DNA from 4 places in the Rhodovulum sp. BSW8 genome. Region 3 is predicted to be linked to each of the others. Evidence: riboswitches for the same ligand, from Rfam matches in the RefSeq annotation. Region 3 holds a riboswitch; each other region holds the start of a gene.
The links. A riboswitch is a leader RNA that binds a small molecule or an ion and turns the genes downstream of it on or off. The one in region 3 is predicted to bind cobalamin.
Positions count from the first base shown of each region.

Region 1: linked by a shared signal. The riboswitch ahead of DSD19_RS18230 (TonB-dependent siderophore receptor) and the one ahead of DSD19_RS16215 (cysteine-rich small domain-containing protein) in region 3 are both predicted to bind cobalamin.
Region 2: linked by a shared signal. The riboswitch ahead of DSD19_RS17610 (DUF1636 domain-containing protein) and the one ahead of DSD19_RS16215 (cysteine-rich small domain-containing protein) in region 3 are both predicted to bind cobalamin.
Region 4: linked by a shared signal. The riboswitch ahead of DSD19_RS06935 (BLUF domain-containing protein) and the one ahead of DSD19_RS16215 (cysteine-rich small domain-containing protein) in region 3 are both predicted to bind cobalamin.

Region 1 covers NZ_QNVX01000050.1:83,035-88,837, reverse strand. Annotated here, with positions in the region: gene DSD19_RS18245 (dynamin family protein) at 1-739, shown strand, start outside; gene DSD19_RS18240 (hypothetical protein) at 935-1,312, shown strand; gene DSD19_RS18235 (hypothetical protein) at 1,314-2,180, shown strand; cobalamin riboswitch at 2,177-2,379, shown strand; gene DSD19_RS18230 (TonB-dependent siderophore receptor) at 2,519-4,384, shown strand; gene DSD19_RS18225 (ABC transporter substrate-binding protein) at 4,461-5,225, shown strand; gene DSD19_RS18220 (cobyric acid synthase) at 5,315-5,803, shown strand, end outside.
Region 2 covers NZ_QNVX01000049.1:124,391-130,193, forward strand. Annotated here, with positions in the region: gene cobN (cobaltochelatase subunit CobN) at 1-577, opposite strand, end outside; gene cobW (cobalamin biosynthesis protein CobW) at 588-1,625, opposite strand; gene DSD19_RS17610 (DUF1636 domain-containing protein) at 1,622-2,005, opposite strand; cobalamin riboswitch at 2,129-2,355, opposite strand; gene tcuA (FAD-dependent tricarballylate dehydrogenase TcuA) at 2,374-4,896, opposite strand; gene DSD19_RS17620 (bifunctional UDP-sugar hydrolase/5'-nucleotidase) at 5,044-5,803, opposite strand, start outside.
Region 3 covers NZ_QNVX01000044.1:35,783-41,585, forward strand. Annotated here, with positions in the region: gene DSD19_RS16200 (amino acid ABC transporter permease) at 1-186, shown strand, start outside; gene DSD19_RS16205 (amino acid ABC transporter ATP-binding protein) at 190-990, shown strand; gene DSD19_RS16210 (calcium-binding protein) at 1,018-2,331, opposite strand; gene DSD19_RS16215 (cysteine-rich small domain-containing protein) at 2,592-2,936, opposite strand; cobalamin riboswitch at 3,114-3,311, opposite strand; gene DSD19_RS16220 (succinylglutamate desuccinylase/aspartoacylase family protein) at 3,431-4,474, shown strand; gene DSD19_RS16225 (MATE family efflux transporter) at 4,493-5,803, opposite strand, start outside.
Region 4 covers NZ_QNVX01000009.1:34,760-40,562, forward strand. Annotated here, with positions in the region: gene metE (5-methyltetrahydropteroyltriglutamate--homocysteine S-methyltransferase) at 1-1,220, shown strand, start outside; gene DSD19_RS06935 (BLUF domain-containing protein) at 1,272-2,375, opposite strand; cobalamin riboswitch at 2,485-2,692, opposite strand; gene DSD19_RS06940 (isocitrate lyase) at 2,786-4,405, opposite strand; gene aceB (malate synthase A) at 4,553-5,803, opposite strand, start outside.

The sequences.
Region 1 (5,803 bases), on a different contig from region 3:
GCCGGTGAAGGTAACCGCGACCCAGCTGCCGCCGGTACGCCTCTCCTACGGTTCCGCCCCCGCCTGGCGCGAGGATCGCTTCGGCCGCATCGAACCCGTCGAGATGGCCGACCTTCCCCGACTTTCCCCCGCCGAGACCCGGCTGATCCAGATCCATGCCGAAGCCGAGATCCTCAAGCTTTGCGACCTGATCGACATGCCCGGCATCTCGGACCCGAACATGGGCTCGGAGGTCTGGGAAAGCGCCATCAGCCTTGCCGACGGGGTGATCTGGTGCAGCCATGCGACCCAGGCCTGGCGCCAGTCCGAAGCCGCCGTCTGGGACATGTTCGCCGACCGGCTGGGCGAAACAAGCCTGCTGCTGCTGACCCGGTTCGACAAGCTGGTGACCGACCGCGACCGCACCCGGGTGTTGCGCCGGGTGCGGCGCGAAACCGAGGGGCTTTTTGCCGATGTCTGCCCGATCGCCCTGACCGATGCGCTGGACGCGCAGGACGATCCGGCGCGCTGGGCTGCCAGCGGCGCCGGGGAGTTTGGCCGCGCGCTGCTGCAGGTGCTGCGGCGGCTGGGCGCGACGGCAAACGATCACGAGGCGCCGGTTGTGCTGGACCCCGACTGGCGCGTCGGCGGGGCGGGCATGCCCGTGCGTCCGCGGCGGGTGCAGATCGACGAAAGCCGCAGCCGAAGCCCGCGGCCGGTGCGCGCGCAAAGACCGGGCGCCAGCCCGCCTGCGGCCTGACGGCGCACGGCCCGGTCCATCGCCCGGTCCATCACCTGGCGCGGCGCGCGGCCCAGTTCCGTTGCGCCCCGTCGCCCACGCCCCCGGCCCGTGCGCTATTGCCAGTGGCCGCCGCCGGAAATTCGGATAAACTCGGGCACGATGCCGTTGACGGTCACCATTCAGGCGCTCCGACGGGCGATTCCCGATTGCCGGGTGATCGCATTCGTTGACCTGTCGGCGCGGCTGGTGCTGCGGGCCGAGGCCGAGCATTCTCAGCCCCAGGAATTCTACGATGCGCTTTGTCTGCGCGGAGCGCTGCTTCTGGGCGGGCAGGCCGCCGCCGCCTCGACCGAAGTGTTCGGGACCGATCAGGCGCCCCCCGAGGCGGTGCTGCTGCACGAGGGCCGGTTCGAGCTTTTCGTGCGGGCGCCGCGCGACCCGGACGAGGCACTTTGCGCGGTGATCGGAGGCGAGGCCGATATCGCGGCCGCGCTTGCCGCCATGCGCGCCACAATGGCCGAAATCGTCGAGATCGTCGATGCCGCGCCCCCGGCCGCTGCGGCCGGCGGGTCGCAGGACCGGGGCCGCTGAGATGGCCGGGCTCGAGCGTCTCAACGCCGCGCTGGCCAAGCTGAGGGGCGCCGAGGCCGCCGCCGAACGCACGGTGCCCGGGGGCGTGGACGGGATCGTCGAGGTGCTGCTGACCGAGATTTCGGAAACGATCCTGCCGCGCGAAATGACCATCGGCGACGGGGCCGGTCAGGAAATCCGGCTGCTGGCGGCCCGCCGCCGCCTGTTGCGGGTGGGCCGCACGGGGCCGGTCACAGCGGACGCGGCGCCGATCCCGGCCGAGCCGCCAGAGGCCACCGGCGATCCCGCCGAGCCCCTGATCGCCGCCTTTCACGGCCGGGTCCGCCCCTTCGTCGCCAAGGCGGCCGAGCTGTCGGTCGCCGCGAGCCGCCCTCCCTACCGGGTCGATCCGACCGAAGCCGGCTGTTCGGTCGAGGCTCTGCGCGCGGCCGCAGACCGCGGCTGGACCGCGCCTGCGGCCAGCGCCCCCGCACCCGAGCCCCTCCCGGACCAGGCCGGAGAGACCGCCACGCCGCCGCCCGATCCGGTCGGCACCTGTCTCGCCCGGGCGACGGCCGGGCTGCGGCTGCGCGAGGGCCAGATTGTCGCGATGCAGGGCGATGCCGAATTTGCCCACCGGCTGACCGGGTTCACCGGGCTCGGGCTCGGCGCGATGACCAAAGCCGCCGGAGACGGCCCCGGGACCACCTGCGCGATCCTGCGCGCGCCCGCGCCGTCGAACCTTCTGCTGGTGCGTGTCGCCCACGGCCGGGACGCCGCGCTTTTTCTGAGCCCCAGCGAAGAGCTTCCCGCGATCCTCGCCCTCTGCCGCGCGACCGGACCGGCCGCAAGGAGCGCGCCGCTTGACAGGGCCGGGAGCCCGGATTAACCGAAACTTGTCTTGGTTCGCCCGGAAACGGGCGATGAAAAGGGAACGCGGTGCGGCCTTCATGGGGTCAATTCCGCGGCTGCCCCCGCAACTGTAAGCGGCGAGCGCGGCTGATCGTGCCACTGGGGGTCCTCCCCGGGAAGGCCAGCCAAGCGAGGACCCGCAAGCCAGGAGACCTGCCAGGGCGATCACCTAGCCTGACCGCGGGGCGCGGCGCAGGCGGCGGACCATCCGCAGTGGTGACGCATCACCGTCTGCGGAAGGCATGTCTTTCCAAGGACCCCATGACAGGACGGACCGCCCGCCGCGGCGGTTCCCGAGACCGGAACGGAACCGACATGACAAGACCCACCCTTTGCCTCGGGCTCGGCCTCGCCGCGCTGAGCCCCCTGCCCGCCCTGGCGCAGGAGGTGCAGTCCAGCCTGATGCTGGACGAGATCACTGCCAGCGCCAGCCTCACGCCCATCGCCACCAACCGGACCGGTGCGACGGTCGAGACCCTCGAGAGCGGCGAGATTGCAGCGGGCGGACAGAATCTGGGCCAGACGCTTGCCACCCTGCCGGGCGTGTCGATCACCCAGAATGGCGGGCTCGGGCAGACCGCCACGCTTCGGATTCGCGGGCTTGGAAACGGCTATATCGCGACCCGGATCGACGGAATGGACTTTGCCGACCCGTCGGGCACCCCTGCCGCGCTCGACTTCGGCACCCTGACCGCCGGCCTGCCCTCCAGGATCGAAGTGCTGAAGGGCTCGCAATCCGCGCTTTTCGGGGCAAATGCCATCGCGGGCGTTGTCGACATCACCACCTGGAGACCGGAGAAACTGGGCTTTTCGGGGAGGGCGACGGTCGAAACCGGCACCTATGGCAGCTACTCTGCCGGTCTGAGCCTTGGCCAGAAGACCGAACGCGGCGAAGTGTCGGCCACGATCTCGCATGTCGAAACCGACGGCTTCTCGACCCTGTCGGGCAATAACGAAGCGGACGGCTTCGACGAGGATTCGGTCTCGCTCAATGCCGCCTACGATCTGACCGACACCCTTCGGCTGGGCTTCTCGGGATTCTATTCCGACGGAAACTCGGACTATGACAGCGACGCGACCGACACGAACCCGATCACCCGATCGGAGGCGACGCGGAAAGGCCTGCGCGCCTTCGCCCAATTCGCGATCGGGACGGTCGACAACGAACTGTCGCTGGCGCGCACGCAGACCGAGCGCAGCTACCGTTCGAGTTTCGGGACGTCCTCCTATGATGGCACCAGCCGCGCCGCCAGCTATCTCGGGACGGCCTCTCTGGCGGCCGGGACCGACCTCTCCTTCGGCGCCGACTGGAAACAGGACGAGGCCACGCTTGACGGCGAGACCTATTCGGTCATCAACCGCGCGCTCTTTGCAGAGCTTCGCCAGGCCGCGACCGACGACATCGATCTGTCGCTTTCGCTGCGCTACGATAATTATTCCAGCTTTGACGATCAGGTGACCGGCCGCGCCGCGCTGGCCTGGCGGCTCCAGCCCGACCTGATCTTCCGCACCTCTCTGGGCACCGGCTATCGCGTCCCCGCGCTTTACGAACTTTACGGCACCATTACCGGCGACACGGTCGGCAACCCGGACCTCAACCCCGAAACCAGCACCAGCTTCGACATCGGGCTTGAAAAGCGCCTGTCGGGCGACGGGTTCCTGAAGGCCACCGCCTTCTTTGCGGAAATCGATGACAAGATCGACTATGGCGCAGCCGACCCCGCCATCTGCAGCTATGCTTGGGGCTGCTACCGCCAGCTCGACGGAACCACCCGCAGCCAGGGCCTGGAACTGTCCGGCCGCCACGAGATGACCTCCGCCATCGCGCTTTACGGCAGCTACACCTATACCGACGTCCGCTGGAAGGGCGAGCGGCTCGACCGCGTGCCGCTCCACGATCTTCTGCTGGGCGTCAGCAGCGAGGTGACGCCGCGGCTCACGGCCGATGTCTCCTACCAGTATCTGGCCGGACGCCTCGACCCTTACGGCTCTCTGCCCGATGCCGGGCTTGCCGCGGCCCAGATCACCTACGCGCTGGACAACGGCACCGAGGCCTATGCAAGGGTCGAAAACCTCTTCGACGAGGAGTTCTACTCGGCCGTCGCCTATGGCTATGGCGGCGCCTATCACTACAACACCACGGGCCGGGCGCTCTATGTGGGGCTGCGTGCCTCCTTCTAGCGCGATCGGTCTCGCCGCGGCCCTGGCCCTTGCCGGGGCCGCGGTGCTTGCCGACCCGCCCGCGCGGGTCGTATCGATGAACCTCTGCACAGACCAGCTTGCCATGCTGGTCGCGGCGCCGGGTCAGCTGGTCTCGATCAGCGACCTGGCCGCGAACCCGATGAACTCGGCCATGCCCGAGGCCGCCCGCGCCTACCCCGCCAATACCGGCGGCGCCGAGGAGATCTTTCTGATGCGCCCCGATCTGGTGTTGGCCGGCACCTATTCGAACCCGGCGACGGTCGCCATGCTGGAACGGCTCGGCATCCGGGTCGCGCGGATCGGGCTGACGACGCGGCTCGACGAGGTGCCCGAGCGGTTGCGCGAGGCGGGTCGGCTTCTGGGCCGCGAGGCCCGGGCCGAGGCGCTCGCCCAGACCTTCGTCCGGGATCTCGCCCGGCTCACGCGCAGCGGCCCGCCCCGGCCGCTGGCCGCCTTCTTCTATGCCAACGGCTACACCCAGGGCAAAGGCACGCTGTCGGACGATATCCTGACCCATGCGGGCTTTAGCAACCTCGCGGGCTCCGGCCAGGCGGCGCGCGGCCGCAGCGGCGGCTTCGATCTCGCGCTCGAAGAGCTGGTGATGGCCGATCCCGACCTGCTGATCCTCTCGCGCCCCTATCCGAAAACCTCCCGCGCCGAAGAGATCCTCGCCCATCCCGCGCTCCGCGCCCTGCCCGCCGCCGCCGCCCCGGCCCTGTCCGGCCCCGACTGGGTCTGCGGCACCCCCCTCGTGCTGGACGCCCTGGCCGAAATGACCCGCCGCCGCGATGCCCTCGCCGCGCCCCCCGGCCAGAACTGACACCCGATGCGCTTGCGGCTTCTTCTTGGTCCAAATACCCAGGACGCAACGCCCGCCACGGGCCCAAGCTCCGAGGAAAGCCCCTCCCGATGACACGCGCACTCATGCTGCAAGGCACAGGCTCGAACGTGGGCAAGTCGCTTCTGGTCGCCGGGCTCTGCCGCGCGGCGCTCCGGCGCGGGCTAAGTGTCGCGCCGTTCAAGCCGCAGAACATGTCGAACAATGCCGCGGTGACCGCCGATGGCGGCGAGATCGGCCGGGCGCAGGCGCTGCAGGCCCGGGCCGCGGGGATCGAACCGCTGACCGATATGAACCCGGTCCTCTTGAAACCCGAAACCGATACCGGCGCCCAGGTGGTCGTGCAGGGCCGCGCCCGGGGCGCGCTGCGCGCCCGTGCTTTCGCCGCCGAGAAACCGAAGCTGATGGCCCCGGTACTGGAAAGCTACCACCGCCTCGCCGCCGGACGGGACCTGATCATCGTCGAGGGCGCGGGCAGCCCGGCCGAGGTCAACCTGCGCGCGGGCGACATCGCCAATATGGGCTTTGCACAGGCCGCGAATGTGCCGGTGGTGCTGATC
Region 2 (5,803 bases), on a different contig from region 3:
GCGCGGGCACGGCGCCGCCCTCGGGGCTCCAGGCGCCCATCTCGGGCACGGTCTTGGTGCCGATCACCGGGGCCGCGTAAAGCCCCGCCGCCAGCGCAAGCTGCGCAAGCGCTGCCTGGGCCGCGACCGCGCCGCCCTCGTCGCACAGCTCGGACAGGCGCCTGAGCGTCGAGACCGGCAGGGTCGAGGCGGCGTCGAGCCGGGGATCGGGGCGGCCGTCGGCGGGCAGGACGGCCAGCGCGATGCCGCGCGCGCGGGCCAGCGCCTCGATCTGGGTCAGCCCGTACTCCCAATAGGCGCGCCCGCCGATCAGCCGGATCAGGATGCCCTTCGCGCCCGACAGCGTGCGTTCGGCATAGGTATCGACCGAGAGCGGATGGAGCAGCGCCGCCAGATTGGCAAGCCGCAGCGTCGGCATCCGGCCTTCGGAGCCGCCGCCCCGATGCCAGCCCGCCGCGAAGGCCCCGAGATCGCTGTCGGAAAAGGACAGCACCGCCAGATCGGCCGGATCCTGACCCAGATCCGTCGGAACGGCGGTTTCCTCGAGCCCGTGGCTTTCGCGGAAGACGACATGCATGGGCGCGGCCTCAGGCGCTCAGAGCCGCACGGATCGCGCCCTCGTCGATATCGTCATGCTCGGCGATCACCACAAGCCGGGTGGAACGGGTCTCGTCCGGGGCCCAGGGGCGGTCGAACTGATGCCGCACCCGCGCGCCCACCGCCTGCACCAGCAAACGCATCGGCTTGCCCGCGACCGCGACATGACCCTTCACCCGCAGGATGTTCCGGCTGCGCGCCAAGGCCTCGATCCGGGCGGCCAGCGCCTCGGGGTCGTCCTGTTCGGGCAGGTCGATCACCACGCTTTCGAAGTCGTCATGGTCGTGATCGGCGGCACTGTCGTGATGGCTGGGCCGCGCGTCGAGATCGTCTTCGGCGGCCGCGCCAAGCCCCAGGATCACACGCGGATCGACCGCGCCCTCGGTCACCTCGACCACCGGCAGCTTGCGCGGCGCCTCGGCCTCGATCGCGGCGCGGGCGGCAGCCACGCCTTCGGGGCCGGCCAGATCGGGCTTGGTCAGGAGCACGATATCGGCGCAGGCGATCTGGTCCTCGAAGACCTCCGACAGCGGGGTTTCGTGATCGATGCTGTCATCGGCCGCGCGCTGGGCATCGACGGCGGCGATATTCGGCGCGAAGCGGCCCGCGGCCACGGCCTCGGCATCGGCGACGGCGATCACCCCGTCGACGGTGATGCGCGAGCGGATCGCGGGCCAGTCGAAGGCCTTCAGCAGAGGTTTCGGCAGCGCCAGCCCCGAGGTCTCGATCAGGATATGGTCGGGGCGCGGATCAAGCTGCAAGAGCGCCTCCATGGTCGGGATGAACTCGTCGGCGACGGTGCAGCAGATGCAGCCATTGGCAAGCTCGACCACGTTCTCGGCCGGGCAGTCGGGCAGGGCGCAGCCCTTCAGGATCTCGCCATCGACGCCGACATCGCCGAATTCATTGACGAGGACGGCCAGCCTGCGGCCGCCCGCATTCTGCATCAGGTGGCGGATCAGCGTGGTCTTGCCCGAACCGAGAAACCCGGTGACGACGGTGACGGGAAGTTTGGCGAGATCGGTCATTTCAGGGCCTCCATGGGCGGGATACGGGCGATACAGTTCTTGCGGAAATGCTCGGGGCGCTCGCGCCAGGGCACAAGCCCGTCCGGCGCGTCGCGATAGGCGCGGGCGCCCTCGGCGAGGATGGGCGCGCCGGTCGTCTCGTCGAGATTGCCATAGACATAGGTCCAGCGGCCGGGACCCCGCAGCGCCACGGAGCAGCCCGAGGAACAGGCCGAGAGGCATTCGACGGGCACAAGGCGCACGCCTTCGGGCAGGCCATGGGCGCGGACGGCCTCGTGAAGCAGGCTGCCCGGGCGGGGGGCATCGGGATCGGCGGGCTGGCGGCGCTTGCAGGTGGTGCAGACCAGCAGCTCGACCGGGGCGGGTTCGGGCGCGCTCAAGCCGGACAGGCCCGGCGGCAGAAGGAAACGGAAACACTCATCGTCGGGCCTCACGGGGTCGGGGGACAAGGGCGAAGCGCGGGCAGAGCCGAAGCCGGACCCGACACCGGAACACCCCGTCCGGTTCACGTCGTTCGGGCTGGCAGGTCTCCCGGCTTGCGGATGTCAGAGGCGGGGCCTCTGGCGGCGGCCCTGCCTTCCCGGCCTCATCGGGCCAGTGGCAGCGGGCGGCCTCTCCGGTCACGGTCGCGGGGGCGGCTGCGCTTGAAGGCCCGATGCATCGACTCCGGCCTCTGGCGCATTCCCTTTTCACCCGTCCTGAGGCGGGCACCAGCGCCGCGTGTCATGCCTGCCCCGCGCGGGTCTTGTCAAGCGCGATGGTCGGGGCCGGGGCGGCGGGCGGCCTCTTCGCCCGCATGGCGGATCAGCGCGAGGCTGCGAAACCCGCCATGGCCGAGCTTGCCGAAAGGCAGCGCCAGCACCAGCCCCAGCACCGCGCCCAGATGCAGTGCCAGCATCAGCCCCATGGCGGCGCCGTCGCGCAAGGCCAGAAGCGCAAGGCCCGAGGCGGCGACGATGGCAAGCTGCGCCCGAAGCCCGCGATTGGCGGCCTGCATGCGTGCCGCGGCCGGGCGGCGGTCGGCGGTCCGGTGCCAGCGTTCGAACCCGGCGAGCCCCGCCAGCATGGCGATGCCGCCGAGGCTGCCCAGCAGCACGGGCGCGCTGGCCACCGGATAGGGCGCCAGCGCGCCGCCCAGATGCAGGACGGCTCCGGCAAGGGTTGCGAGCGCGGTCAGCGCGGTGCCTGTGACCAGCAGGTGGTGGCTCCAGCGCCGCGCCCGCCCGACCGGGCCGTGCGCCCCGTCGCAGGCGCGCGCGGCCCCGAGATTGGCGAGCGTCAGCGCATCGCGACACCCTTGCCAGAGGCTTTCAAGCGACGGCCGGGCGGTCGGGCCGCCGGTTGCGCGCCAGAACCGCCAGAGCCGCAGCCCGAGGCCAAGACCGGCCCCGGTGAAGGCCAGGGCCGCGCCGCCCGCCATCGCCGCGTGTGGGATCACCGCGTAGAAGGCGCCCGGCCCGGTTTGGGTGGAAAAAAGAACCCCGGGCGGGAGCAGGGTCAGGGCGGCCAGCGGCAGGCCGATCAGGCATAGCAGGAAGATCAGGTCGGGCAGGCGCGGGGGCAGCCCGGCCGCGTGATCGGCGGCGCGCGCGGCGGCCAGCGCCGCGGGCAGGTTGACGGCCAGCGCATGGGGCGGCGCGTATTGGCAGTCGTAATGGCAGGACCGGCAGTCATGGCAGAGATGGGCCAGATGGCGCAGATCGCCCGCCGCGAGGTTTGGCCTCCGCTGGGCCGCCGGAAAGACCGCGCAAAGCCCGGTGCAGAAGCCGCAGGTATTGCAGATGTTCAGCGCGCGGGCGGCCTCGGCCCAGGGTTCGGGCGCTGGAGGAACGGGCTCGGTCGCCGCCGGGGCCGGAACGGCGGCGGGGCGCGGGCGGTTGGCGGCGGGGCCTGCGCACGCGGCCGCGCCCGCCCCGGCGATGCGGCCGAAGACGCCGCCGACGGTCAGCCCGGTGCCCGAGAGATAGCCCTCGCCCAGCACCGCGCCGGTCATCGCGGCGCCTGCGGCAAAGACCCGGTGCGCGGTGCCGCCGCCCGCGAGCCGGACCCGGGCGGTCGCGTCGACCGCGACCCCGTGGCGGGTGAAGCCGAGCCCGGGCACCAGCGGGATCGCCGCGACGGGCGACCCGGTGAGCGGCACGCCGTCGGAGCGGCTTCGGGGCGGGTCGAGCGGGGCGTCTTCCGTTGCTGCCTGCAGCGTCCGGGTCAGCCCCTCGGCATCGATGCCACAAAGCCGGGCGAGTTCGGCGGGGCTGTCGGCGGCCAGCGGCGGATATAGGAGCGGTGGCAGCCGCCCGGTGCCCTCGGCATCGAGGATCAGCCAGGCGCGCGGATCGGCGCGCTCTGCCAGCGCCCGGCCCCAGACCGAGTAGCGCGCGGATCCGGTCTCGGCGCCCTCGTCGCGGAACCGCCGCCCGGTGGCGTCGACGACAAGGCCGACCTGCATCCCGTCTGCGCGGCTGACGATGCCCGCGTCGTCCCGGGGCGCGCGCGCATCGACGGCGACGAGATGCCCGTCGCCGGGCCGCCCGGCCGTCTCGGCGCCATGGGCCATCAGCCACAGAAGCGGTGCGCCCTGCTGATACGGCGTGCCGCGATTGGCGAAGACGGCCGCGCCGGGGCCGAGGTGGCGGATCAGTTCGGCCCGGTTGGCCCCGTAGCCGCCTGAGGCGAGGATCAGCGCTTCGGCCTCGATGGGGTGGGGGCCATCGGGGGTGTCGGCGGTCAGCGCCAGCGCGCGATCCTTCGCCCAGCCTTGGGGAAGCACGTCGATCCGCCAGCCGCAAAGGATCTCGACCCCCAGCCCTTCGGCGCAACGGACAAGCGTGTTGGTCAGCGCCTGCCCGCCGCCCCGGAAGAAGGCGGTGCGGCGCGAGAAGGGCAGGTTGCCCTCGGCCCAGGGCTCGAAGGCGACGGCCCGGGCGGCCAGCCAGGGACCGAGCCCGGCCGAGCCCTCGGCCAGAACGGCCCCGAGCCCGGTTTCGGGCGGGGAAAGCCGCGCCAGATCGGTGGCGAACTCGGCCGCCGGATAGCTGCCCCGCTGCCAGGGCGTCTCGCGGTCATGAACCAGGCGGATGTTTCGGCAATGGCGGGTATTGCCGCCCAGAAGGGGCGGCGGGGCCGGGTCGATCAGCGTCACCGCCGCGCCGTGCAGACGCGCCTCGATGGCCGCGACGAGGCCCGCAAAGCCCGCGCCCGCGACCAGCACCCCGGTCGCGAGCGGGGCGGGGCGGGCGCCCGCGATCGGGGCGGCGGGGTCGGGGTCGGGCATGGCGGAACCTTCGCGGGGCCGGGTCGGACCCCGTTGAACCCGCCCGGGGCCGCAAGATCAAGCCGGAAGATCGGGCGCGCCCGCCGGGCGGGGCATCGTGACCGGACGGGCGAGGCGGGCGGCGCAGGGCGCGCCGCCCGGGCCGGGTCACTCGGTGGCGATGCGCCCGTCGAGACGGGGCGTATAGGGCGCCTGGGCGGCCAGATAGTCGGCCGTCACATCGGCCAGATCGGGGCCGAAATCATAAACCTCGCGCGCGTCGAGGAACATGGAATAGCCGTCGCCGCCGTTCCGGACATAGTTGTTCGACACCAGCCCGTAGGACCTGTCGGGATCGAGCGGCAGCCACGCGCCGCCCTCCTGCACCTCGACCTTGCGCAGCCGCTGGCCGGGCTCGGCCTCGGGGTTCCAGGTAAAGCGCAGACCCGCGACCTGCGGGAAACGGCCCGCGCCCTCCTCGACCTGGCTCAGCCCGTGTTCGAGCGCCGCGCGCACCGCCGCGCCGGGCACGTGGAACGTGGACAGCGTGTTCTGGAAGGGCAGCACGGTCAGCACCTCGCCCATGGTCACCGGGCCTTCGTCGATCGAGGCGCGCACGCCCCCGCCATTCTGAAGCGCGATCTGGATGCCCTGGCTGCGCACCCGGTCGAGCATCGCCTCGGCCACCAGATTGCCCATCGCGCATTCGCCCGCGCGGCAGGAGCCGCGTTCGCCGTCGATAGGGGCGGCGGTTTCGGCGACGACCTTCTGGCGGATCTCTTCCAGCGGCTGCGCCAGTTCGGCCACCCGGGCCTTGACGCCCGCGTCCTCGGCGACCGAGGCGTCGAGCAGGATCGGCGCACCCTCGGCCGAAACCAGCTTGCCCGCGTCGTCGAAGACCACGTCCAGCCGGCCCAGATACTTGCCG
Region 3 (5,803 bases):
ATCCTGTCGATGATCACCGTGCCCGAGATCATGTTCCAGACCCAGACCATGATGAGCGAGACCTTCGCCTTCGTGCTGCCGATCCTGATCCTCGCGCTGTTCTTCTGGGGCTTCGTCGAGGTCATCTCGCGGTTCGGCCGCCGCCTCGAACGCCGCTTCACCCACTATCTTCTCGAAGAAAGCTGACCGATGTCCCTCGAGCCCACCGCCACCTCTCCTGCTTCGGCGCATCTGCGCGCGGTCAACAAGTTCTATGGCGACTTCCAGGCCCTGAAGGACATCACGCTCGACATTCCCCCCGGCAAGGTGACCTGCCTGATCGGGCCGTCCGGCTCGGGCAAGTCGACGCTTTTGCGCTGCATCAACTTCCTTGAGGAATATGACAGCGGCGAGGTCCGCATCGACGACCGGCTGATCGGCTACGAGACCCCCGGAGGCAAGCGGATGTCCGGGCGGCGCCTGCGCGAGATGCGGTGCGACATCGGCATGGTGTTCCAGCAGTTCAACCTCTGGCCGCACATGACCGCGCTGCAGAACGTGGCCGAGGGGCTGGAACGGGTGCGCGGGCTGAAGCGCGCCGAGGCGACCGCGCGCGCGCGCGAGGCACTGGCCAAGGTCGGGCTGGCCGACAAGGAAGCCAACCATCCCAGCCGGCTGTCGGGCGGCCAGCAGCAGCGCGTGGCCATCGCCCGCGCCATCGCCATGCAGCCCCGGATCATGCTGTTCGACGAACCGACCAGCGCGCTCGACCCCGAGCTTGTGGGCGAGGTTCTGGCGGTGATGAAGCAGCTTGCCGCCGAGGGCATGACCATGGTCGTCGTCACCCACGAGATGGGCTTTGCCGCCCATGTCGCCGACCGGGTGGTGTTCATGGAGCGCGGCGAGCTGGTCGCAGCAGGCGCCCCGCGCGAGATCTTCCAGCACCCGACCGATCAGCGGCTGGCAAGCTTCCTGCAGGGCTACCGCGAACGGAACTCTCTGGATTTCTAGGGGCAGAGGCGCCGGGACGGCGGCGCCTCAGAGGAAGACCATCTGGGTTTCCAGCATGTCGCCAAGGGCGTGGCCGGTCACTCCCAGAAAGAAGAGTCCGTTCTCCTCGCCCAGATCGAGATAGCTGCCGACCGGCGTCGCGGTGATCCGTGCCCCAAGATCGGCGGCATCGAAACGGCCCAACCCGTTGATCCCCTGCTGGATATGCAGCCGGTCGGCGGGGCCGAAATCGGCAATGGTGTCGCCCCCGGAGGCCCCGCGAAACTCGAAGATATCGGCGCCGGGACCGCCGATCAGCAGGTCGCGCCCGGCGCCACCGTTCAGCAGGTCGTCGCCGCGCCCGCCATGGATCCAGTCATTGCCCGCCCCGCCATGGATCTGGTCGTTGCCGCGCCCGAAGTCGTCGATGGCGGCCACGAAATCGTCGCCCGCTCCCAGCATCACCACATCGTCGCCCGCGCCCGGATCGACCCAGTCATTGCCGGACCCGGCCATGATCTGGTCGCTGCCATTGCCGCCGTAAATGACGTCGCGATCGGCCCCGCCGTCGATCGCATCATCGCCGTTTCCCGCCTCGATCCGGTCCTCGCCCGCACCGCCCTCCAGCGTGTCGTCGCCCAGATTGCCGCTGAGCGTGTCGCGCCCGTCGCCGCCGACCAGCCGGTCTTTGCCATTGTCGCCGGTCAGCCGGTCGTCGCCCGCGCCCCCCTCCAGCCGATCGTCGCCGTCCCAGCCGCGCAGCACATCGTTGCCCGCATCGCCGTCAAGCCGGTCATCGCCATAGGAACTCTCCAGCGTGTCGTTGCCCGCGCCCCCGAAAAGCACATCGCCTGCGGCAAGCTTGCCCGCGCGAAACGCGGCCCAGTCGCTGATGCCCGGGTCACGCTGCGACCCGAAGCGGGTATCGAGCACGTCGTCGCCGTCGCCGCCGCTCAGCAGGTTGGACCCGGCCCCGCCGACCAGAAGATCGTTGCCGCCGCCCCCGAACAGAGCATCGTCACCGTCGCCGCCATAAAGCACGTCATCGTCGTCCCCGCCGACCAGGGTGTCGTCGCCTCCCATCCCGCAGATCCGGTCGCGGTCGCCATTGCCGAACAGCGCATCAGCGCCCCAGCCACCGGTGATCGTGTCATCGCCGTCGTTCATCCAGGCAAAGTACGCCGGGAAATAGGCGTTGGGGATCACGTGGAAATTGTTGGGCCCGTCGTAACCCACGCTGAATGCCCCGGTTTCGGCAAGCTGGACGGGCGCCGTGGGCAAGGACCGGCCGATGGCGCGGAATTCGGCCGCAAGCTCGGCCAGAAGATAGGGATGGTCCTTGTCGGATCGGAAATATGCCACGGTCTGCCCTTCGGCCCGGATGTTGCGCGAAAAGGCCCCCGCCCCCGCTGACGACCCGGGCGGCAGATGTCGTCAATAAAGCTTGCCGTTTGATTAAGGCCGCTGCCGCGATGCAGCAAGGAATGCGGCGAATTCTTGAAAACCATGCCCGAAGCGGGTCCTCGCCGCGCCGGAACGATGCCTGAGCCATGTCTCGCCCCCATCCCGACCAGGAATGGGACCGGCGCGGTCAAAGCGGTCCGGGCCGGTCGCCCTCAGCGTCAGTCGGCGGTCCCGTCGCCTTGGGGGCGCGGGCGGCGCATCGGCGGGTCGGTCTGCGGCTTGCCCGACCAGGGCTGCGGATATTCCAGCCAGCGCTGGATGAAGCCCCAGGACTGCCGGTAGCCGTCATGGGGCAAGGTGCAGGCCGAACAGTCCTTGCGGGTCAGCCCGTTGGCATCGGTGTAGACCTGATACGGCCCGGGGCATTCATAGGCGATCAGCGGGCAGTAGCAGAACAGGCAGTTGAACTCGCGCTCGACGCCCGGATGGCAGGGCAGGAACGGGCATTGGGTATTGGTGAAGCCCTTGAAGGCCTCGTTCGAGGTCAGATCCTTGGGTTGCACGGCGCAACTCCTTCCGGTCGGCACCCCTGGCCGGGCCCGCCCCGGGCCGGTCAGGGACAAGGTGAAGGCCGCGCCCCATATCGCAGGCGAACCGCGGCCGCTGGCCCCGAGGGCATCTGCGGGCCGACAGGCAGGGGGCGCATGGCACATGCGCCCGGCCTCCGGACCCGCCGCCCGGGGGCGGTTCGGCGCGCTGGCAGGTCTCCTGGCTTGCGGGTCTCGGCCGATCCGCCCGCCTTCCCGGCCGGGCGGATGCCGGGGCCGGTGGCGGCTCGGGGCGGGGGCTCGCCGCTGACAGTTGCGGGGGCAGCGCCGGACTTGCACCGGCTTCCCTTTTCACTCCCTTGCGGGAGCACCAGAACGCCTCTCATCAATGGGGACCGCGCCCGCCACTGTCAATGCGTCCCCCGGGGGCCCGACGCGCCGTGGCTCTTGCCAGCCCCCCCGGCACGGCGCTATCCCGTGACGATGAGGTCCCTTTCCCCAGACGCCAGATGACCCCGCGAGAGGGCTTCACGCTCGGCTGCGCAACCGTTCTGCCTGGCACCCGCCGCACGGTGGACCTGCCCGTGTCGGTGCTTTCGGACCACACCCCCGTCACCATGTCGGCCCATGTCGTGCATGGCCGCCGCCCCGGCCCCGCGATGTTCGTGACCGCGGGCGTGCATGGCGACGAGGTGATCGGGGTCGAGATCGTCCGGCGGCTGCTGAGCCTGCCCGCGCTTGGCGCGCTGCGCGGCACGCTGATCGCCATTCCCATCGTCAACGCCTTCGGCTTTCTCAACCTGTCGCGATACCTGCCCGACCGGCGCGACCTCAACCGCTGCTTTCCCGGGTCGTCGGGCGGCTCGATGGCCTCGCGGCTGGCGCATCTTCTGGTCGACGAGGTGGTCGCGCGCTGCGAAATCGGCATCGACCTGCATTCGGCCGCGGTCCATCGCACGAACCTGCCGCAGGTCCGCGTGGTGCCGGACGATCCCGAGCTGGCCCGGCTGGCGCGGGTCTTCGCCGCGCCGGTGGTGCTGACCTCCGAGGCACGGCATGGCTCGCTGCGCGAGACGGCAGCGCGGATGGGCGTGCAGATGCTGCTGTACGAAGGCGGCGAGGGGCTGCGCTTCGACGAGGTGGCGGTCAGGGCCGGGCTGTCGGGCGTGCTGCGGGTGATGTTCGACCGGGGCATGATCCCGGCAAAGGGCGTGCCGAAGGCGCGGCGCGCGCCGCTCGACTGCCGGGTGTCGCGCTGGCTCAGGGCGCCGCAGGGCGGGCTCTTGCGCACCTACCGGTCCGAAGGGGACGTCGTCGAGGCGGGCGATCTGCTGGCGATGGTCTCGGACCCGTTCGGCGAGATCGAGGCCGAGATCCGCGCCTCGGAACCCGGCATCATCGTCGGCCGCGCCATCCTGCCGGTGGTGAACGAGGGCAACGCGGTCTTTCATCTGGCCGCGATCGCGGCCGCCGACCGGGCCGAGGACCGGATCGGCACCTGGGCCAGCGAGGTCGCGGCCGAACCGCTGTTTGACGAGGACGAAATCCTCTAGCCCGAGGGCATCGGGCCGTCAGGCCGCCTGGCGGCGGCGGACCACCGCCTCGAGCGCCGGATAGCGCAGCCCCAGCGTGACGCCGCGCGCGACATAGGACAGCAAAAGCGCCAGCCAGAGCCCGTGATTGCCGAAAAGCGGCAACAGCAGGGCCACGGCGGCGGCATAGATCGCGGCCGAGATCACCATCATGTTGCGCATGTCCGCGGTCCGGGTGGCGCCGATGAAGATGCCGTCAAGCATCCAGGCGCCGATGCCCGCGACCGGGACGGCCACCATGTAGGGCAGGAACACCCGCGCCTCGGCCCGCACCTCGGGCGCGGTGGTCATCAGATCCACCAGGACCCCGCCCCATCCGGCGAAGACCGCGGCCAGAACCACGACCGACAGCAGGCCCCAGAGGCTGGTCAGCACCGCGCTCCGGCGCAGCGCCAGCACAGATCCCGCGCCCATCGCCTGACCGACCAGCGATTCGGCGGCAAAGGCGAACCCGTCCAGCGCATAGGAGGTGATGTTCAGAAACTGCAGCAGCACCTGATTGGCCGCCAGCGACACGTCGCCGAAGCCCGCCCCGAGGAAGAGGAAGGACAGCACGATCCCCTGCAGCAGCAGCGACCGGATCAGGATGTCGCTATTCACCCCGGCGATATGGCGCAGCCGCACCCGGTCGAACACCCGCGCCCAGTCCCGCCAGGCGGTGCCGCGAAACGCGTCGCGGCAGAACCAGAGCCCCAGCGCCAGGCCAGACCATTCGGCCAGGAAGGTGGCCAGCGCCACCCCCGGCACTCCCCAGCCCAGCGCCAGCACGAAAAGCAGGTCGAGCCCGACATTGAGCCCGTTCATCCAGAGCTGGATCGCCAGAACCGCGCGGGTGCGCTCCTGCCCGATCAGCCAGCCGTTGATGCCGTAAAGCGCGATGGTGGCCGGGGCCGACCAGATCCGGATCGCCATGTACTGGCGCGCCATGTGCTCGACCTCGGCGCTGGCGGGGGCAAGGCCCAGCGCGGCGGCGATCAGCGGCATCTGCAAGGCCATCAGGGCAAGCCCCGCGACCAGCCCGATCATCAGCGCGCGCGACAGCATCGCGGCCACCTCGGCCGCATCGCCCGCGCCCCGCGCCTGGGCAGTCAGTCCGGTCGTGCCCATGCGCAGAAAGCCGAACACCCAGTAGACCGAGGCCAGCGCCACCGCGCCCACGCCGACCGCGCCGATCGGGGCCGCCGCGCCGATCTGACCGACCACGGCGGTGTCGACCGCACCGAGGATCGGAACGGTCAGGTTCGACAGCACGATGGGCAGCGCGATGGCCAGAACCCGGCGATGGCCGAG
Region 4 (5,803 bases), on a different contig from region 3:
TCCGGACCCTGGCCCGCGCTTTGGGCGAGGGGCGTTCGGCCGTGGCCCGGCAGATGGCGGCTTCGGACAAGGCGTTGGCCGCGCGCCGGGCCTCGGCGCGGATCCATGACGTGGCGGTCTCGGCGCGGCTGGATACGGTGACACCGGCAGATCTCGAACGCCGGGGGACCTATGCCGAACGCCGCGCGGTGCAGGACGAAAAGCTGCGGTTGCCGGCCTTCCCGACGACCACGATCGGGTCCTTCCCGCAGACGGCAGAGGTCCGCAAGGCCCGGGCCGCGCACCGCAAGGGCGAGCTCGACGATGCGGCCTACGAGGCGTTCCTCAAGGACGAGACCCGCGCCTGCATCGCCGAACAGGAACGGCTGGGGCTCGACATGCTGGTGCATGGCGAATTCGAGCGAAATGACATGGTCGAGTATTTCGGCGAACTGCTGGCGGGCTTTGCCTTCACCCGGCATGGCTGGGTGCAGAGCTATGGCAGCCGCTGCGTGAAGCCGCCGTTGATCTATGGCGACGTGTCGCGGCCCGCGCCGATGACGGTGGACTGGTCCGCCTTTGCCCAGTCGCTGACGAAACGGCCGATGAAGGGCATGTTGACGGGGCCGGTGACGATCCTGCAATGGTCCTTCGTGCGCGACGACCAGCCGCGCGAGAGGACCTGCCGCCAGATTGCCCTGGCGATCCGCGACGAGGTCTGCGACCTTGAGGCGGCGGGGCTGCCCGCGATCCAGATCGACGAACCGGCCCTGCGCGAGGGGCTGCCGCTGCGCCGTGCGGACTGGGCCGGTTACCTGGCCTGGGCCATCGACGCCTTCCGGCTGACCGCCTCGGGGGTGCGCAACGACACCCAGATCCACACCCATATGTGCTATTCCGAGTTCAACGACATCATCGAGCATATCGCCCGGATGGATGCCGACGTGATCTCGATCGAGGCGTCGCGGTCCGACATGGAGCTTCTGCAGGTCTTCGGCGATTTCGACTACCCGAACGAGATCGGTCCGGGGATCTGGGACATTCACAGCCCTCGCATCCCGTCCGAGGCGGAGATGACCGCGCTGCTGGCGAAGGCCACGAAGGCGATCCCGGCCGAGCGCCTTTGGGTGAACCCGGATTGCGGTCTGAAGACCCGCGCCTGGCCCGAGGTCAGGGCCTCTCTTGCCAATCTTGTCGCCGCCGCGAAAGGGGTGCGGCAGGGGGCGCTTGCCGCCGAATGACCAAAGACCGGCGGCGCGGTCCCAAGCGGGCCGCGCCGTCCCGCATTCGGGTCAGCGCGCCAGCGCGGCCACCGGGTCCGCGGCCAGTGCCGACAACGCCGGCCAGTCTATGGGCTTTCCCGCGACCGGATGCCCGCCCTGAGAGTGAAAGGCCAGCCGGTCCGGCCATTCCGACAGCGGGCCGGCCGACCGGCCGCCAATCAGGATCGTCCGCCCCGGATAGTCCGCGCGCAGCCAGTCCGCCATCGCGGCGGCCCGTTTCGCGTCCCGGCTGTCGATCCCGACCCGTCCGCCATAAATGATGATGGGGCAATTGCCGGTTCCCCTCAGGCTGGATCTGAGACTCGTCACGCGCGCCCAGGCGATCAAGCGCACCGAATACCCCGCCGACCGAAGAAGATCGGTCTTCATGAGGGCGCCGGTCAGTTCCGAACACCGGTCGGGCGCCAGAACGACGGCCGAGGCGCGCGCCTCGCGTGGGTCGGCCGGTCGGCCCGCGAGCAGCATGAGCCGGTTCAGCCGGACGGTCGCCAGCGTGACTTCGAACCCGGAATAGCGACTGTCCATCCAGCCCTGCCCCAGAGTCCGGCAGACCTCGTCCACCAGGCCTGCGCGGGCGCGGGGACAGCCCAGAAACCGCTCCGGGATGGGCGGAAGGCTCTCTTCGGGCGACCGTGCCAGATGCGCCGCCAGACCCTGCGCCGTGCAGATCCCCTCGGGGTCCCGGTCGGCCCAGTGCCGGACCGCGGCGCCGTCGAAGACCCGTGCGGCCGCCCCCCTGTCCGGCGATACGGCCAGCGGCACCACGCTGCCGGCCCTTTCCCCGGCATCCAGGAATTGCATGGACCAGTCGGGAAAACGCCGCGCGTCGATCCAGCCGGCACTGAGAACACTCACGCCCTGATGGCGCGGGTCGCGCTGGATCGCCCCCATCACGGCACAGACCGCCGCTGCCGGACCTTCGAGCCATTGCAGGACCTGTCCCTGCCCGAAAAGCAGGACCCCCGTGATCCGGCTTTGCCGGTTTCGCGCCGCCGCCTGCTCGGCGATGGCCTGAAGGTCCGGCAGCCGCAGATCGTCCCGGGTCCGGCTTGCATAGGCAATTCGGAACAGCCGGCCTTCGGCGTCAGTCCGTTGAAGCTCGTCTTTCCGCACCCACGTCTTCTCCGCTCGGGGCGGGAGGGGCCGCGGCCGGGTGCGGAAACCCAGGCGGCGCGCGGCGCATCCCGGTCCCTTGCCCGTGTCCTCCGGGGCACCCCGCCCGTGTCAACACCAAGCAGATGGCAGGTCTCCTGGCTCGTGGGTCTCTGCGCTTCCGGGCCTTCCCAGGCGTCTCGCCCAGTGGCATGTCCGGAGCCGCTCGCCACATACAGTTGCGGGGGCAGCCGCGGCCTTGGGGTCGCCCCCGCTACCGCATTCCCTTTTCAGCCGCGCCTGTGAAAGACGCGGACACCATCTGGCGCCATGGTAGTTGCAAGGGCTGCCCCGTGTCGACGGAAACCTGTCTCTGCGACAACACGTTCGGCCGGACCCCAGGGGCCCGGCCGCCGGGTTTCAACGCGGGTCTATTCGGCCGCGAACTGGTTCATGGTATTGGCCGAGCCGCCCGCCTTCAGGGCACGCTCGCCGCCGACCATTTCCTTGAACGTGTCGCCAAGGTCGGACCCCACCTCGTGCTGGTGCTTGACCGCCGAGATGCCGCGCCGGATCTCTTCGCGCTGCACGGTCGCCACATAGGCCAGCATCTTGTCCTCGCCGAAATAGCCGCGGGAAAGTTCGTCCATGGACTTCGCGGTCAGGTGGAAGGTCGGCAGGGTGATGAGGTTGTGGAACACCCCCGCCCGGGTCGAGATGTCGGTCTGGAAGGCCTTCAGCCGGGCATCGGCCTCGCGTCCCAGATCGGTCTCGTCATAGTCGGGCTTCATCAGCTCGTTGCCATTTGGATAGCTGTCTTCGGAGATCGTGCCCTCGGCCAGCCATTGCGCGCGGACCTGCTTGCGCAGGTTCAGGGTCCAGTTGAAGGAGGGCGAGTTGTTGTAGGTCAGCTTGGCATTCGGCACGGCCTGACGGATCTCGTTCACCATCGAGGCGATCTCGTCCACGTTGGGGGTGTCGGTCTCGATCCACAACAGATCGGCGCCGCCCTGGGTCAGCGAGGCGATGCAATCCTCGACCACCCGCGCCCGGCCGGTGCCCTCCTGGAAGGGGAAAAGCCCGTTCGGCAGCCGCGCGGGGCGCACGAATTCGCCATCGCGGAAAAGCGCCAGCTCGCCCTCGCGGATCGGGTTCTCCTCGGTGATCGGCTCGGTCTTCAGCCACTTGATATAGTCGGCGGCCAGATCGCCCGGCTGCTGGCTGACCGGCACCTTCTGGGTGAGGCCCGCGCCAAGGCTGTCGGTCCGGGCCACGATCACGCCATCGTCGACGCCAAGCTCCTCGAAGGCCAGACGGCAGGCGCGCAGCTTCTCGATGAAATCCTCGCGCGGGACCGTGACCTTGCCATCCTGGTGGCCGCATTGCTTGGCGTCGGAGACCTGGTTCTCGATCTGCAGGCAGCAGGCGCCCGCCTTGATCAGTTCCTTGGCCAGCAGATAGGTCGCGTGTTCGTTGCCGAAGCCCGCATCGATGTCGGCGATGATGGGCACGACATGGGATTCGAAAGTGTCGATGGCTTCGATCGCGGCCGTTTCGGCGGCAGCATCGCCCGCGGCACGCGCGGCCTTGAGATCCTTGAACAGATCGTTCAACGCCACCTCGTCGGCCTGGCGCAGCGAGGTATAGATCTCCTGGATCAGGTCCGCGACGGCGGTCTTTTCATGCATCGACTGGTCGGGCAGGTGGCCCCAACGGTTCCTCAGCCCCGCGACCATCCAGCCCGACAGATAGACATAGACGCCCTTGGCCGACCCGCGCAGCCGCTTGACCGACTTGATCATCTGCTGGGCATGGAAGCCCGACCAGCAACCCAGAGACTGGGTCGATTTCGAGGGGTCGGCGTCATAGGCCGCCATGTCCGCGCGCATCACGGTCGCCATCTCGCGAGCGATGTCGAGATGGGTGTCGAAGCTGTTTTGCAGCTTCAGTTGCACGATGTCATCGACCGAGACCCCACTCGACGAACGACCGGAGGGGTAGCGGGACAGGACCTCTGCACGGAGCTCCGAATAGGTCTTTCTCTTGGTCATGATTCTTCCTTTCGACGTGATCGGTGTTCGGATTTCGGGGAGCGCGTTGCAGCGGGGCCGCAGCGACAGGGGCAGGGGCAGGGGCGGGGGAGGGGCAGTCCTCGGGCAAGGGCCCGCCAAACGGGGAGAGGATACGGATCGGGTCCATCAGTCGAGCGCATTCAGAACGGCATAAGCCGGGGTGGTGATGAAGTCGGGCAGGGTGTCGGCGGTCGCGGCGTCCTGGAAAAGCCGCGCCGCCGAGGCATAGTGGCCGCGGTGAAACCCGGTCGGGCCCAGCCGGTCGAGGATCGCGGCAATTTCTTGCTGCACCAAAGCGCCCAACCAGTCGGCATCCAGCTTGCGGTCCCCGCCTGCGGTCAACGCCACGCGCGCGCCATGCCGGATCCATTGCCAGATCTGGGCGCGGCTGATCTCGGCGGTCGCGGCATCTTCCATCAGGTTCATGATCGGCACCGCGCCCCGGCCCGACAGCCATTGCGCCAGGTATTCGATGGCGACCGAGACATTGGCGCGCACGCCCGCTTCGGTGATCTGGCCCTTGTGCGGAACCAGCAGCATCTCGGGCGCGATACGGTGTTCCTGACGCGGCTTGCGGATCTGGTTCGGCCCCGGCATCTCGGCGTCGAAGACCTGCATCGCCACCTGCACCAGATCGGGATGCGCGACCCAGGTGCCGTCATGGCCCAGCCGGACCTCGCGCTGCTTGTCCGCCCGCACCTTGGCAAAGGCCGCCTCGTTGGCAGCGGCGTCGCCCTTGACCGGGATTTGTGCGGCCATGCCGCCCATGGCATGAATGCCGCGGCGATGGCAGACCTTGACGAGGCGGGCCGCATAGGTGGCGAGGAAGGCCTCGTCCATCGTGACCGCGGCGCGGTCCGGCAGCACATAGTCGGCATGCGCGCGCAGCGTCTTGATATAGCTGAAGATATAGTCCCAGCGCCCGCAGTTCAGACCGGCGATATGGTCGCGCAGCTCCCAGATGATCTCGTCCATCTCGAAGGCGGCGGGCAGGGTTTCGATCAGCACGGTTGCCTTGATCGTGCCTTTCGGCAGGCCCACACGCACCTGCGCAAACTCGAAGACCGAATTCCAGAAGGCCGCCTCGCGGTGGCTTTCCAGCTTTGGCAGATAATAGAAGGGCCCCCGCCCGGTGGCCGCCAGCGCGCGCCCGCAATGAAACAGCGTCAGCCCGAAGTCGAACAGCGCCGCCGAAACCGGATGCCCGGCAAGCAGCACATTGGCCTCGTCCATATGCAGCCCGCGCGGCCGAACGATCAGCAGCGCCGGGTCTTCGCCCACCCGGTAGGACTTTCCGGTCCGGGGATCGTCATGGGCCAGAGAGCCGTCGCGATAATCCAGCATGTTGGCATGACCCGCGACGATATTGGGAAAGCT